DNA from 3 places in the Pseudoneobacillus rhizolycopersici genome. Region 1 is predicted to be linked to each of the others. Evidence: predicted binding sites of a transcription regulator. Region 1 holds the regulator's gene; each other region holds the start of a gene.
What was found. Region 1 encodes Rex, which represses fermentation and respiration genes when NADH is low (regulators of the CRP and FNR family bind a similar motif). Its sites were predicted from a motif close to TTGTGAAATATTTCACAA; they were not measured.
Positions count from the first base shown of each region.

Region 2: ACX9YW_RS07260 (YwiC-like family protein) is a predicted target of Rex. The motif match lies at 2,138-2,155, and genes of this name have one in related genera.
Region 3: ACX9YW_RS06795 (TIGR04190 family B12-binding domain/radical SAM domain protein) is a predicted target of Rex. The motif match lies at 3,465-3,482, and genes of this name have one in related genera.

Region 1 is NZ_JBTOOE010000029.1:35,320-40,215, forward strand. It holds gene groL (chaperonin GroEL) at 1-730, opposite strand, end outside; gene groES (co-chaperone GroES) at 768-1,052, opposite strand; gene ACX9YW_RS20605 (CPBP family intramembrane glutamic endopeptidase) at 1,347-2,081, shown strand; gene ACX9YW_RS20610 (YdiK family protein) at 2,094-2,294, shown strand; gene ACX9YW_RS20615 (redox-sensing transcriptional repressor Rex) at 2,319-2,981, opposite strand; gene moaC (cyclic pyranopterin monophosphate synthase MoaC) at 3,028-3,522, opposite strand; gene ACX9YW_RS20625 (ABC-F family ATP-binding cassette domain-containing protein) at 3,665-4,896, shown strand, end outside.
Region 2 is NZ_JBTOOE010000005.1:47,034-51,929, forward strand. It holds gene ACX9YW_RS07245 (hydrolase) at 1-659, opposite strand, end outside; gene ACX9YW_RS07250 (YjzD family protein) at 877-1,065, shown strand; gene ACX9YW_RS07255 (YjzC family protein) at 1,096-1,275, opposite strand; gene ACX9YW_RS07260 (YwiC-like family protein) at 1,365-2,081, opposite strand; gene mobB (molybdopterin-guanine dinucleotide biosynthesis protein B) at 2,231-2,770, opposite strand; gene ACX9YW_RS07270 (molybdopterin molybdotransferase MoeA) at 2,764-4,029, opposite strand; gene ric (iron-sulfur cluster repair di-iron protein) at 4,260-4,896, shown strand, end outside.
Region 3 is NZ_JBTOOE010000004.1:222,658-227,553, forward strand. It holds gene ACX9YW_RS06780 (DUF8725 domain-containing protein) at 1-134, opposite strand, end outside; gene ACX9YW_RS06785 (PRK06851 family protein) at 279-1,370, opposite strand; gene ACX9YW_RS06790 (glycoside hydrolase family 13 protein) at 1,483-3,138, opposite strand; gene ACX9YW_RS06795 (TIGR04190 family B12-binding domain/radical SAM domain protein) at 3,502-4,896, shown strand, end outside.

The sequences.
Region 1 (4,896 bases):
GCTTACCTTGTTGAACTACTTGTTCTAACACTGGTAAAATTTCTTGAATGCTAGCAATCTTTTTATCCGTAATTAAGATGTATGGATTGTCTAATACAGCTTCCATTTTCTCTGTGTTTGTTACCATGTAAGCAGAAACGTATCCACGGTCAAATTGCATACCTTCTACCACATCTAACTCAGTTGTGAAGCCTTTAGATTCTTCGATTGTGATAACGCCATCGTTTCCAACGCGCTCCATTGCTTCAGCGATTAATTGACCTACTTCAGCATTGTCAGCAGAAATAGCTGCTACTTGAGCGATTGATTCTTTGTTTTCGATTGGCTTAGAGATTGATCTTAATTCTTCAACAGCTGTTGCAACTGCTTTTTCCATTCCTTTGCGGATACCCATTGGGTTTGCACCTGCAGTTACGTTCTTTAAGCCTTCGCGAATCATTGCCTGAGCTAGAACAGTTGCAGTGGTTGTTCCGTCACCCGCTACATCATTTGTTTTGCTAGCTACTTCAGCAACTAATTTTGCACCCATGTTTTCGAATGCATCTTCTAATTCGATTTCTTTCGCAATGGTTACACCGTCGTTCGTGATAAGTGGAGAACCATATTTCTTTTCAAGAACTACGTTGCGTCCTTTTGGTCCAAGAGTTACTTTTACTGTATCTGCAAGCGCATCGACTCCGCGAAGCATTGCGCGACGTGCATCTTCACTAAATTTAATTTCTTTAGCCATTAGTAAAACCTCCCTGAAATTTTTGATTTATAAAAGATTAACCTACGATAGCAAGAATGTCGTTTTCACGAATGATTAGATATTCAGTACCTTGGTACTTCACTTCTGTACCAGCGTATTTTGAGAAGATAATGCGGTCACCGACAGAAACCTCTAACGCTACGCGCTCACCATTATCAAGTACGCGGCCTGTACCTACTGCGATAACCTTTGCTTCTGATGGCTTTTCTTTCGCAGAATCAGGTAATACGATACCGCTTGCAGTTTTTTCTTCAGTTTCAACAAGCTCGATGACAATGCGATCTCCTAGTGGCTTTAACATGAAAAATAACCTCCTCAATTTTTATGTAGTTTTTATTATTAGCACTCGAGCACATTGAGTGCTAACACAATTTTTATATTAATGAATCTTGATTTATTTTGCAAGTATCATGCATAAAATTTTTATCCATTTTATATCGACTAAATTTGACAAGATTTGGCGATTTACCCACAACTCTATTAGTATAATCATTCGCTTATTCTTTTATTCCGCAAATCAAGTAGCTTTATTTGATACTAACCTTGTTTTAAGAGTAAAATATGAAGTAAGAAGTAGTTAAAGGAGTATGAGCGTTTGAAACGAGAATATTGGTTGATTATGATAGTTTATATAGCCATGCAATTATCGGGTGCTTTAGTGGGTGCCTTTTATGCTATTGCCGAAATGATGTTCGGACCAAATCTTGCCTTTTCAGAAAGAGAAATGGTTTATTATTGGTTGGTCGCTAGTTTCTCCCTTGCTACAGTTATCGTTTTATTCCTATTGCGAAAAGAAATGCGTGAATTATTTCATGCAAGATCGCCACTTTTTTCTAACAACGCACTTCCTTGGGCGATTATCGGGATATTCTTGGCCTTTTTTGCTCAAACATTCGCTGCCAGTATCGAAAATATACTTGGAATCGAAATGGGCTCAGAAAACACCAAACAAATCATTCGAATTATTGAAGCCTTCCCTGCGATGATTTTTGTCAGTTCAGTGCTTGGGCCAATTCTGGAAGAAATTATTTTTCGCAAAATTATTTTCGGGACACTTCATAAAAGGTTAAACTTTTTCTTATCGGCCTTAATCAGTTCGGTTATCTTTGCGTTAGCCCATATGGAACTTGAACATATATTGCTATATTCAGCAATGGGATTCACGTTTGCGTTTTTATATGTGAGAACACAAAAGATTTGGGTGCCCATATTTGCCCATGTAATGATGAATACGGCTGTTGTACTGCTTCAGTCGGTTTATAAAGATGAAATTGAAAAAATGATTCAAGATGCTGAAAAAGCGCAAAGCTTTATCAGCCTGTTGTTCTAATTGGAGGTTCAAATGAGACAAACACCTATCTTTTCCGGTTTTCTATATTTATTATTAGGAGTTTTATTTACCTACTTTGCCATCAATAATGTCAAAGAGGAAGGCTGGGGATTTTTCTCCTATCTGTTAATCATTTTAGCTACCTTTGACTTAGGGGCCGGTTTAAAAATGATTGCCATTCATTTTAAAATAAAAGCATCAACGAAAAAATGAGTCCAATCACTGGACTCATTTTTTCTACTCTTCATCTAACTCTGTCTCATCGGTTGAGTAATGTTTTAAAAAGTAAATTAACGATTGCAACTCTACAGCTAAGTCAATATGGTGCACACGAATCGAACTTGGTACATTTAAACGAGCAGGGGTAAAATTTAATATCCCTTTGACATTTGCTTGTACAAGTCTATCTGTAATACTTTGAGCAACAGGTGCTGGTACGGTTAAAATAGCTACCTGTATGCCGGCTTCGACAATTTTTGCCTCTAAATCATTCATATTGTGAACGAGGATTTCACCGATAGGTTTGCCTACTTTACCCTCATCGACATCAAAAGCCATTTCAATTTTGGTGTTATTGTTTTTCAAGAAATTATAATGTAAAAAAGCTGTACCTAAATTCCCAACACCGATTAAGGCAACCTTTGTAAGCTCATCCTGATCCAATGTCTTCCGGAAAAATGTTAATAAATAATTGACATTATAACCGTAGCCCTTTTTCCCCAAAGCTCCAAAATAAGAAAAATCCCGGCGAATCGTTGCTGAATCGACTTTTACTGCCTCACTAAGCTCAGCTGAAGAAACGCGCTGTTTACCCGAGGAATATAAATTTTTCAAAAATCGATAGTACAGTGGCAGTCGTTTTGCCGTTGCTTGCGGTATTTTTAATATCTCATTACTCATAAACCATCCCATCCCCTACCTTGATGATTTTTCTACTGCTGTTATTTTATTCTATATGGCCAATTCTTTTAAAATCACCATTTTTTCCACCGGTTTTTTCTACAAGGTATGTTGGACCAATCACCATACCTTTATCAACTGCCTTACACATATCATAAACGGTTAGTGAACAAACAGATGCAGCTGTTAACGCTTCCATCTCCACTCCGGTATTCCCTTTTGTTTTTACGGTAGCCTGTATATGTAAAATGTAAACATCATCCTGTGGTTCCCATGAAAAGCTGATATCAATTCCCGTTAAAGGAATTGGGTGGCACATCGGAATGATTTCCCAGGTTTTTTTTCCGGCCATTACAGCCGCTACTTGGGCAACCGCCAGTACATCACCTTTTTTCATCATCTGATTCGTTATTTTTTCATAGATTTCTTGGTTTAAGCGAATGCTTGAGCGTGCGATTGCTGTTCTTGTTGTTTCAGGCTTATCGCTGACATCGACCATCTTCGCTCTGCCCTCTTCATTAAAATGAGTAAAATCTGACATACGGACTCCTCCCCACTAAATATCATACACTATTTTTTGGTATCTGTATTGAGTTGTTTGTATGAATCTTCACATATTTACTATTATTGCCGATAAAAGGCGTTTAAGATACACTTGAGATAGAAAAACAGAGGTGAACCAAATGATTTTATTACAGGTCAATCAACTAGCCAAATATTTTGGCGCAGATATGATTTTATCGAATATAAAGCTAGAGATTCAAACGCGCGACCGCATCGCCCTTGTCGGCCGGAATGGCGCAGGTAAATCAACCTTACTGAAAATTATCTCAGGACAAATGAGCTATGATTCTGGCGATATTATTAAACCGAAAGAAGTAACGATCGGTTACCTCGCTCAAAACACTGGTCTTGAATCAAAGCTATCGATTTGGGAGGAGATGCTCACTGTCTTTGAATCCCTACAACGGATGGAAAAAGAACTGAGAGAGTTAGAAGAAAAAATGTCTAGCCCTGCTATTTTGGAAGATTCTAATCAATATGAACGTGTGTTAAAGGAGTATGATCATCTTCAGGTAACGTTTAAGGACTTAGGTGGTTATCAGTACGAAGCTGACATTCGCTCCGTTTTACACGGACTTAATTTTCACACCTTCGACTATACAACGAAAATTGCCACTTTAAGCGGTGGTCAAAAAACACGGCTAGCCCTTGGTAAGCTTCTATTAACCAAGCCTGATATTTTAATATTGGACGAGCCTACCAACCATTTAGATATCGAAACCCTTTCTTGGCTCGAGCAGTATTTACAAACCTATGATGGGGCCATTTTAATCGTATCACATGACCGTTATTTTTTAGATAAAGTTGTCACTCAAGTCTATGAAATGTCGAGAAATCAAATTCAAAAGTTTCTTGGAAATTACTCTTCCTATTTGGATCAAAAAGCGGAAAACTATGAACGCGATTTAAAGATATTCGAAAAACAGCAGGAGGAAATCGCCAAGCTGGAGGATTTTATCCAACGAAATCTAGCCCGTGCATCCACTACGAAACGGGCCCAGTCTCGCCGCAAAAAGCTAGAAAAAATCGAGCGTTTGGACCGACCTCTTGGCGATGAAAAGTCCGCATCGTTTGGCTTCCAAATCGAAAGACAAAGTGGGAATGAGGTGCTTCACCTTGAAGATTTATCGGTCGGTTATCACGAAGAGGCCATTTCAAGGAACCTAAAATTCCGGTTAACTCGTGGAGAAAGTGTCGCCCTCGTCGGACCTAATGGAATCGGAAAATCAACGTTACTAAAGACCATTATCGGAAAGCTCGCCCCGATTTCAGGCGGCACCCGCTTAGGATCGAATGTGACAATCGGCTATTACGACCAGGAACAAGCAGAGCTCACTTCCAATAAACGGGT
Region 2 (4,896 bases), on a different contig from region 1:
GGCACTAGAAAACTAAATTGAATCTGTACATTTTGCTGCTCCCATTGTTGGAAAACCTGTTTAGAATACTCCATTTGCCGATAGGACCTTCGGTCGGATAACACATGAATGATCTTAATCGGAATTTTCAAATTTGGTTCAGGTAGCTCATTTTGATTTTCGATATTTTCTAAATCGTTATTATAGGCTAACGCTATTTCACGCAATATTTTTTTGTAAAAGAATTTTTGCTCTTTTTCAAGTTCAAGCTGAATTTTCAATGAGAAAATGGGATTAATAAAAACGATAGACCTAATCTGATCATTTAATGATTTCATTAAGTCTAAGGCGATTAGGGCACCCATCCCTTCTGCAATGATATGAATTTTAGTATTTAATATTTCCGATCTCATAATGTGGTGATACAATCTTTCCGCCAACATTGTCGACTTTTTGTTTCCCCAATGCCTACCATAAAGATTAGAGTAGAAAATGGTATATCCATTTTGTTTTAATTGGTTTAATAAGAGCTGTTTCCCTTCATTTTGTGTCCAAAAGCTTTTATGTTCATCAACAAAATGTCGTTCATCTCCGATAATTAGGATACCAAAACCGTTTGGTATTTCGGAGTAATGAACCATGTTCCATTCCGTATCCAGTTTAAAGTTTCGGTATTCCATAAAAAAACTCCTTTACCCATGGCACTTTTATTTAGAAAAATACCTTGTCATATTCCTTCTAAATATTGTATGTTACTTCACATATTTGGCAAGGGAAAATGCCTATTTTTAGATGAAGTTTTCAATGCTAAAAATATCTCTAATAAAATTTCATTTCACATTTAGTTGGCTTATGATAATATATGATAGGAGATAGTAATAGGTAGAGGTGAGAAATATGCGTTATTTTTGGACTTTATTTTGGACATTTTTACTAGTGCAAATGATGAACTATGTTGTTACCTCCATGACTGGTACTACATATGATTTCATGACTGGAAACATTTTAGCAGTTATCGTTACGGTTCTAATCTTTATCGTTTCTACGGTTATTCCAAACGATCCAGTTGAACAACATCACCATTAAAAAAGACCATCAACAGATGGTCTTTTTTAATTACGGTTTTCTTTTATAGGTCCAGTGCCGTTTATCATTTGAAGTTTCCGGGAACGGATCTCCAGCTTTTAATTTTATTTGTTTTGGATTCACAACATTATCTCCAGTATCGCCAATTTCGACATAAATTCCATTATTTGGTGCTTTATGCCCTGATTTAAAAACATGGCTTTGGCCCATTTTCCTTCCCTCCATATCCTATAATCAATAGTAGTATTGCCTATTTCAACAAGATAACAATGGGAATTTGCACCATGTAGAATGCCTCATTAAACGAAACGAATGAGTAACGGAATGAAGAACAGGATTGAATTTGCAATTTCATAAACACCAACCTGTTTAGCCGAAAGTGGTTTTCCATAGAAGGCAATCGCTCTGACTAGGCTTGGTAAAAAGGCAAAAGCTATTAACCCTTCACCTAAAATGATCCATCCAATCGGAATCATCAAATGGAATGCCCATGATACCCATTTAAATGGAATATTCTTTTTTTCACGAATCATTGTTTTTACATAAAAGGTACAACCAAGAAAAAACAAAATACTAGTCATAAAAACAAGGATCAATTCATTTGTCAATTGTTCCGTCACAAGAAAACCACTCCCGATTCCTGCTATCGAAAAAGCGATGACAGCACTAACATCATTTCCAAATGCACGGTCCTGATTGTAATGGGAATAATATGCATTAATCATAAAAAATGGGAGCATCAATAGCCCAAAATACATTAATTTTGGTTGTGACAATAGTGGAATCAATAAAAATAACAGGGCTGGAACTAAGTAAATAAAAGTCCATTTTAAATAAAATGGAATCTTTTTTCGTTTAACCAACAATAGCATTGGGTAGGTTGCTAAGTATAATAACAGCCATCCTATGAAAAATGGGATATGTTGCCATAAAAATTTAGTTGCAGCTACTCCAAGCCAAAATGGGATAATTAACATCGCCCATGCACCATGTTGCTTTGGTAAAAATAACTTCATGAGAATCACTCCTCTTGATTGCTTATTTTTACTATATAAGAATGAGTAACCTCAAAAAGTGAAACTTATCACATTTCATCAAAGAAAGGAGGCATTTTTGCCCCCTTTTCACAAATTATTAATTTTTGGGTTTAGTATTGTGATTATGACTAATTTACAGACTTTCCTAATAGAGCTCTGATAAAATGAAATGTCCAAATCAGATGCTCATTGTTATCCAACATAAAATAGGGGACTAACGTATTTTGATTCATTTTCGCTATTAATGATCGGTCCCTTAAAAAGATGGCCATTATATTACTTAATTGATTTAATTTTTCTAAATCGGATGGATTTCTGACAATAAAGATTTTTGGGTGGCTTTCGTTTTTGTGGCCCTCGATTAAAATAATGTCCAGTTTGAATGGAACTAAAAGTTTAATCTGCTCCTCCAATGTCCATTGTGGTTGTTCCGCTTGAATAAGAACCCGTCCTTCTCCTTCTACAAGAGACACAGCAGCCCCTTTATGACAGTATGTCGCTGAATCCTTTTCTTCGTAAATATCTGGTTTTCCACCGTGCCCATGATGCTTAATTACCCCTGCCCGAATGTTTTCTATTGAAAGCATTTCTAAAAGTTGTTTAATAAAAGTTGTTTTTCCACTATTTTGAAATCCAACAACTTGAAGAATAAGCGGATGCTTTACCAAGGCCATTCACTTCCAACATGATCCTCTAATAACAGCACGTCCACCGTTGTTCCGTTCATAAACCCTCTCGTTCCACCAGGTAAAATCATTAATGAGTTAGCTCCTGCCAAGCTCATGACTATATTGGATTTGTCAAGACCACTCGGCACTACCTTTAATTGCCCATTTTCGACATATACCTGACTTCTGACAAATCGAACAAAAGGATTGGCTTTCGGGAAATCCGCTTCTAGAACGGCCTTCTCCTTTTTTAAATGAGGTCTATCAGCAAAAAGCATTTTTCGAATGATTGGTCTTGCAAATAGTTCGAATCCAACATAACAAGCTGATGGATTTCCTGACAAACCAAATAAGAGCTTTCCGTCAAGATGTGCTACCGTTGTGACACTTCCTGGGCGCATGCCGACTTTATTAAAAAGGACCTCAGCACCGAGTTTTTCATATATCGCTGGGATATAATCATAATCTCCCACTGAAACCCCACCAGTTGTTATTAATATATCTACTTTTGAAAGCGATTCTTTTATGGCTTGAAAACATTCATTAAAATCGTCAACCAGTTTACCGAAATAAACGACTTCCCCTCCCACACGTTTAATTTGCGCTGAAATCATGTGGGAATTGCTATTTCGAATTTTCCCTGGGACCAAATCATCTTCAACCTCTAAAAGCTCTGTTCCAGTTGCAAATAAACCGACTTTCGGCTGTTTAGCAACAGGCACATCCTTATATCCGAAGGTAGCCAAAACGGCTTGGACACCAGGATTAATAAACGCACCCTTGCTCACAAGAATTTCACCTTTTTTAGCATCTTCACCAATAAAAGAAACATTATCGCCCTTTTTAAAAGGACGTTTTATCGTCATAAAGGTTTGACTCCCTTCAATAAAATCCTTTGTCAATTCTAGCATAACTACCGTATCTGCTTCCTTTGGCATCATTGCTCCAGTCATAATTCTTACGGCTTCGTATTCGCCAAGTGTTTTATTGGAAACCATCCCAGCACCAATTTCGTCTATTACTCGAAATTTAACTGGATTCTCTTGGGAGGCATTTGCTGAATCCATAGAGCGAATCGCAAATCCGTCATATGGTGCCCGGTCAAAATGAGGGACATCACTTGTCGCGATTAAATCTTCGGATAGATATCTACCATAGGCGTTTGAGATGGGTATGTATTCGGTATTTCCTTTGATTTCATAAGCTAATACTTTTTTTACCGCTTCTCCTATCGAAATAGGAATTCGTTTTTCCAACATATTATCAACTCCTACTACTTATATCAGTACTATTATACGGTCAATCAATCATAAAAGACATGTCAAACCTCACTAATCATACCTAGGTAAGAGAAAACCATATTTACACGTTTGAAAAGTTGTCAAAAAATACGGATGAAGTGTGATGGTTATCACCAAGTCTGGGTAGGAAATACAGTATGCTAATACAGTGAAGAAAAATATGTATTTATAAGGAGGACTTTTTCCTAATGACTTTTCCTTTTACTGAACAATCCTTAGTTCGTGATATTGTAAATGAATTTCCAAAATCAAGTGACTTGTTCAAAAAGAACAGAATTGATTTTTGCTGCGGTGGAAATACACCCTTATTAGATGCAGCAACCGCTAGTGGAGTTAATATGGAGAACCTACTAGTTAATTTGAAGGATTTATACGAAAAAAATCAAAACTTAGGGGCTACAGACATGGAGGTTTGGATGGATTCTGATTCCAAAACGATTATTGATCATGTCATCGAGCGTTATCACCGTCCACTAGAAGAAGAGCTTTCCCAATTAAGTCCATACGTAACGAAAGTTGCAAAAGTACATGGTGATCATCATCCGGAACTATTGAGAGTCTATGAGCTTTTCAAAGAGTTGAAAACGGAATTGCTAGAGCACACCAAGAAAGAAGAAGAAATTTCCTTTCCTCTTATTTTAAAACTTGAGGCAGGTGCTGTGGAAGATCGCGAGGAAGCGTTAATGCAAATTGCTGAGCTTGAAAAGGAACATGATCACGCGGGTGAAATTCTAAAGGAATTACGTGATATTACCGGTGACTTTATTCCTCCTCTCGATGCTTGCGGTACCTATCGCCTTGTGTACAAACGTCTTGAAATGCTTG
Region 3 (4,896 bases), on a different contig from region 1:
TTAACCTTTCCATCAAATCCTTCATCCAATGTGAGGTTGATTTTCACATCCTCCGCCTGGGCAGGGAGTCCGAAATTCACAAAAATCCCAAGCAACACAACAAACACAATCAGCACCCTAACAAACCTAAACATAACTCTCCCCCTAGAAATTACTACCTTCTATTATAGACGTAACCAAAAAGAAAAAGTTTTACTTTTCCAGATAATTAGATAATATACTACTTTTTCCCTAAAAAATAGGAGATTGGTGACAGGCACCAATCTCCTAATTTATTCCTAATTCTCCATTTTATCGATTTCACTTTGGATTTTTTCCTGGATTCCATTTACGATTTCGAAGTCCATGGCCCCAACGTAGATTTCTTCGAGTTGGTCGTGGAGGGATTTTGCGTTTGCGAGGTGTGAGATGGCTTCTTTCATTTTGGCCTTATAGCGGCCAGCAATGTCAGCGATATCCTCGGCAAATATTTCATCGGTGCTTGGGGCGATTAATTCCTCGTACATGTCAATAATCTCATCGGTGTCTTGGCTTGGAAAATACTCATGTGGCGCGGTGCTGTCAAAGATCGCAAAGCCAAGCTCGCGGACGATGACCATATCCAAACTATTGGGATCGAAGCCACAATGATAAACCTCGACATCAAAGCCACGTTCCTCGGCAACACCGGCAATCTTTTTCAACAAGGTCGATTTCCCTGAGCCAGCACGCCCTTTAATAAAATAGCGCTTGGATAAATCCTCGGTTAAGTTCGGAACGAAGTCGACCGCTCCTTGTGGTGTTGCTGCCCCCAGGAATCGATGTCTGACATCACTCTTTTTGTTTAATTTCATTTTCCCAAAAAATTTATTAATTAGATTGTTCGTCAGCCCATCGGCTTTCTCAAAATCCATGCTATTTATATAGATTTTTTCCCATTCGTCATGAATGCTTAATGCCTCAGCAAAGGTGGCGTATGCGGTTTGGAAGGCGTCGCTGATTTTATCCGATAGCGTGACAATGTTCCCTTTCTCCGCTGCCAGCTTCGCCGAATCCCAGGCCTCGCCTAAATTGACGTACTCTTCAACGGCTCCCGGTGCCTTCGGTTCAATGACATGTGGTGCGGTTCCATCCACAATCCCAACACCTAAGTCGCGATTAATGACGCCGTCAATCGAGTTATTGTCCGATGAACAATGCAATAGTTCAATGTCATACCCCCGATGAAGCCACTCTTCACCGATTTTTTTCATTAATGATGATTTCCCAGTCCCCGGTCCACCTTTTAAAATAAACAGTCGCTCGAGCCCCTGTAAATTGGAATCATATAAATTATGGAAGCCTCGTGCCGTATTTCCACCCGCATAATAATTTCGAATCTTGCCTGCCACTATCTACACTCCCCTTCGCCCTATATTTACTCACCAATTAGGTTATGCAGCTTGAGGAGAGTAGGTGAATGCCTAGTTTTTCCAAAAAAAACTAGCAGCAAGCCGCTGCTAGTTATGTCAACCGATAAACTCTTGTTTCATAAGGACGGAACTGAAGAACATCGCTCTCGTCCGCAACAGGATAATTATTCAAAAGAAGCGCATCAAGCCCTAACTCGCCAACCGCAAACTCCGCCACCGACTTTGATAAATTCGCCAATACCAGTACCTTATCGCCTTCGCCGGTTCGTGTGTACGCATAAATTTGCTGATGATCGGCATCGATTAGGTCATACACCCCATAGGTGAACACCACTGGGTTATTCTTCTTAAGAAGAATCATTTTCTTATAAAAAGACAGGACAGAATCCGCTTCCTCCGATTGTTTCGCCACATTAATCTTCATGTAGTTCGGGTTTACCTTCATCCACGGGGTACTCGTTGTAAAACCAGCCTGCTCCTCCGCCGACCACTGCATCGGCGTCCGGCTGTTATCACGTGCAGAGGCCCAAATGATTTCCATAATCTCCTCATGGGAGACACCCGCTTCCCGCTTCAAACGATACATATTTTTAATCGCGACATCGTCGTAATCGTCTATCGAAGGGAACTGCACATTGGTCATCCCGATTTCTTGGCCTTGGTAAATAAATGGTGTCCCTTGCATTAAGAAGTACATCGCTGCAAGCGAAGTCGCACTTTCATACCAAAACTCGTCATCATTGCCCCATGTCGAAACGACCCGTGGCTTGTCATGGTTTTCGATGAACAGCGCGTTCCAGCCGTCCTTCTCAAGCCCTTTTTGCCATTTCGTCAGCACCCGTTTCAAACCAAGAACGTCTAATTCCTTCTTTTTCTCAGCGTTCCAAAGATCAAGATGCTCGAATTGGAACACCATGTCCATTTTACCTTCCGCTTCGCCAACCCAGCGATGGGCCTCCTCAGTTTTCACGCCATTCGCTTCGCCGACGGTCATCACATCATAGTTGCCATACGTTTTGTCCTTCATTTCTTGTAAAAAGGGATGGATGCCCTCCTGATTCATATGCATATCGAAGGAGGAAACATACTGCACATTGTCCGGATTCGGCATATCCGGCAGACCAGGACGTTTTTTAATATGACTAATCGCATCGATTCGGAAGCCATCGATCCCTTTATCGAGCCACCAATTCATCATCGCATAAACCGCCTCGCGAACATCTGGGTTTTCCCAGTTTAAGTCAGGCTGCTTAACGGAGAACAAGTGCATATAATACTGGTCTGTCCCGGCATCATATTCCCAAGCGGAGCCGCCGAAAATGCTTTCCCAGTTATTTGGCTCGGCACCATTTTTACCATCACGCCAAATATACCAATCTCGTTTCGCTGAATCCTTAGAAGAACGTGATTCCACAAACCACTGATGTTCATCGCTCGTGTGGTTCGGCACAAGGTCAATAATCAGCTTCATGCCACGGCTATGGACTTCCTGTAAAAGCTGGTCAAAATCAGCCATTGTTCCGAATTCTTCCATAATATCCTGGTAATCCGAAATATCGTACCCGTTATCGTCATTCGGTGATTTATACATGGGACAAATCCAAATAACATCAATCCCTAAATCCTTTATATAATCGAGACGTTGGATGATTCCCTGAAGATCACCAATCCCATCGCCATTCGAATCCTGGAAACTGCGCGGATAAATCTGATACCCAACGGCTTCCTTCCACCAAATTTTTGTCATATTTTATTACCTCATTTTTTTGTTAGTAGTTTTCGTTGTGCAATCGATTGCACATACATGTCTATCTGTAGTTTACCGTCTATTATGCGGTTTTTCAATGATAGTTTACTTTTTGGTAGGTTGGAACGATTTATTTCTATCCTAATTACCATTCTCACTATGAAAATACGAATCCAGTATTACCCAAATCGACACAATTAACCGTATTTTTCTATGATACGATTATTTTATAAATATGGCTGTGTTAAAGCAGACTGTTGATTTCCGCTCCAATCAACAGGTGCTAAATCAGCAATGACCTTTAACACAGCCTAATATAGATATAATTGTGAATTTATTCACAAAAAGGGAAAGGTGATTAAGATGAAATACGATTTAGTGCTTCTCCATGCGCCAAGTGTTTATGATTTCCGGAAAAATTCCATTCTCGCCGGGCCGATTAGCGATGTTGTCCCATCTTCACCTGTATTTGAAATGTATCCAATTGGGTTAACAAGCATTGCCGATTATCTCGAACGCTATGGTTTAAGGGTGAAAATTATCAACATTGCTAACCGGATGCTTTTAGACGAAAACTTTAATGTCGAGAAAAAACTTAGCAAAATTAAGACGTGGGCATTTGGAATTGATTTGCATTGGCTGCCACACGCCCATGGCAGTATTGAACTTGCGAAGATCGTAAAAAAATGGCATCCTGACATACCGATGATTTTTGGCGGGTTGTCCGCGTCCTATTACCACAAGGATTTAATGGAATATCCATTTATTGATTTTGTCGTTCGCGGTGATTCAACCGAGAAATTGATGCTGATGCTAATGAACGAAATCGAGGCGAAAACGGGGCATTATGAGGGGATCCCAAACTTAACCTGGAGAAGCGGCAATATCATTAAAGTCAACCCGCTTTCCTACGTCCCGAGCCATCTTGATGAGTTTGATGTACCTGGCTATCGCTACACGATTCGCTCTGTGTTTAAATATAAAAACTTCCTTGACCCCCTTCCCTATAAGGACTGGCTGCAGTATCCGAATACGGCGATTTTAACGGCACGGGGTTGTACGCAAAAATGCTTAATTTGCGGCGGGTCAAAAGAGGCCTATTCGCAAAACTGCGGCCGCACCGGTCTTGCCTTACGTTCACCGGCCAAGCTCATTGAGGATATTGTGTTCATTTCCAGATTCAGTCGAGCACCGATTTTTATCCTCCACGACATTCGCCAGGGCGGCAAAGAATATGTGAATGAATTTTTTGATCGATTAAAAAAATTACCGCTGAAAAATGAGCTTGTCTTTGAACTTTTCCAATATGCCGATGAGGAATTTTTTCAGAAAATCAATGAATCTGTTCCAAAATATAGCTTAGAGCTGACACTGGAGACCCATGATGAGAACATTCGTCGTCACAACGGAAAATTCCATTGCACCAATTCAAAAGTGATTGAAACGCTTCAGTATGCCCTCAAGCATGGCTGTTCCAAAATCGATTTATTCTTTATGACTGGAATTCCTGATCAAACAAAACAAAGCGCCTTAGAAAATATTGACTTTATCGAGGACATTCATAATGCTTGCGGTCAGGATCGTCGATTAGCTTATTTTGTCGCACCGCTTGCGCCATTCCTCGACCCAGCAAGTGCTGCCTTTGAAAATCCTGAGAAATTTGGTTATAAAAAACTGTGCCACACGCTCGAGGATCATCGTAAGGCGATCACGCAGCCTTCTTGGAAGCATATGTTAAGCTATGAAACCACGTCGATG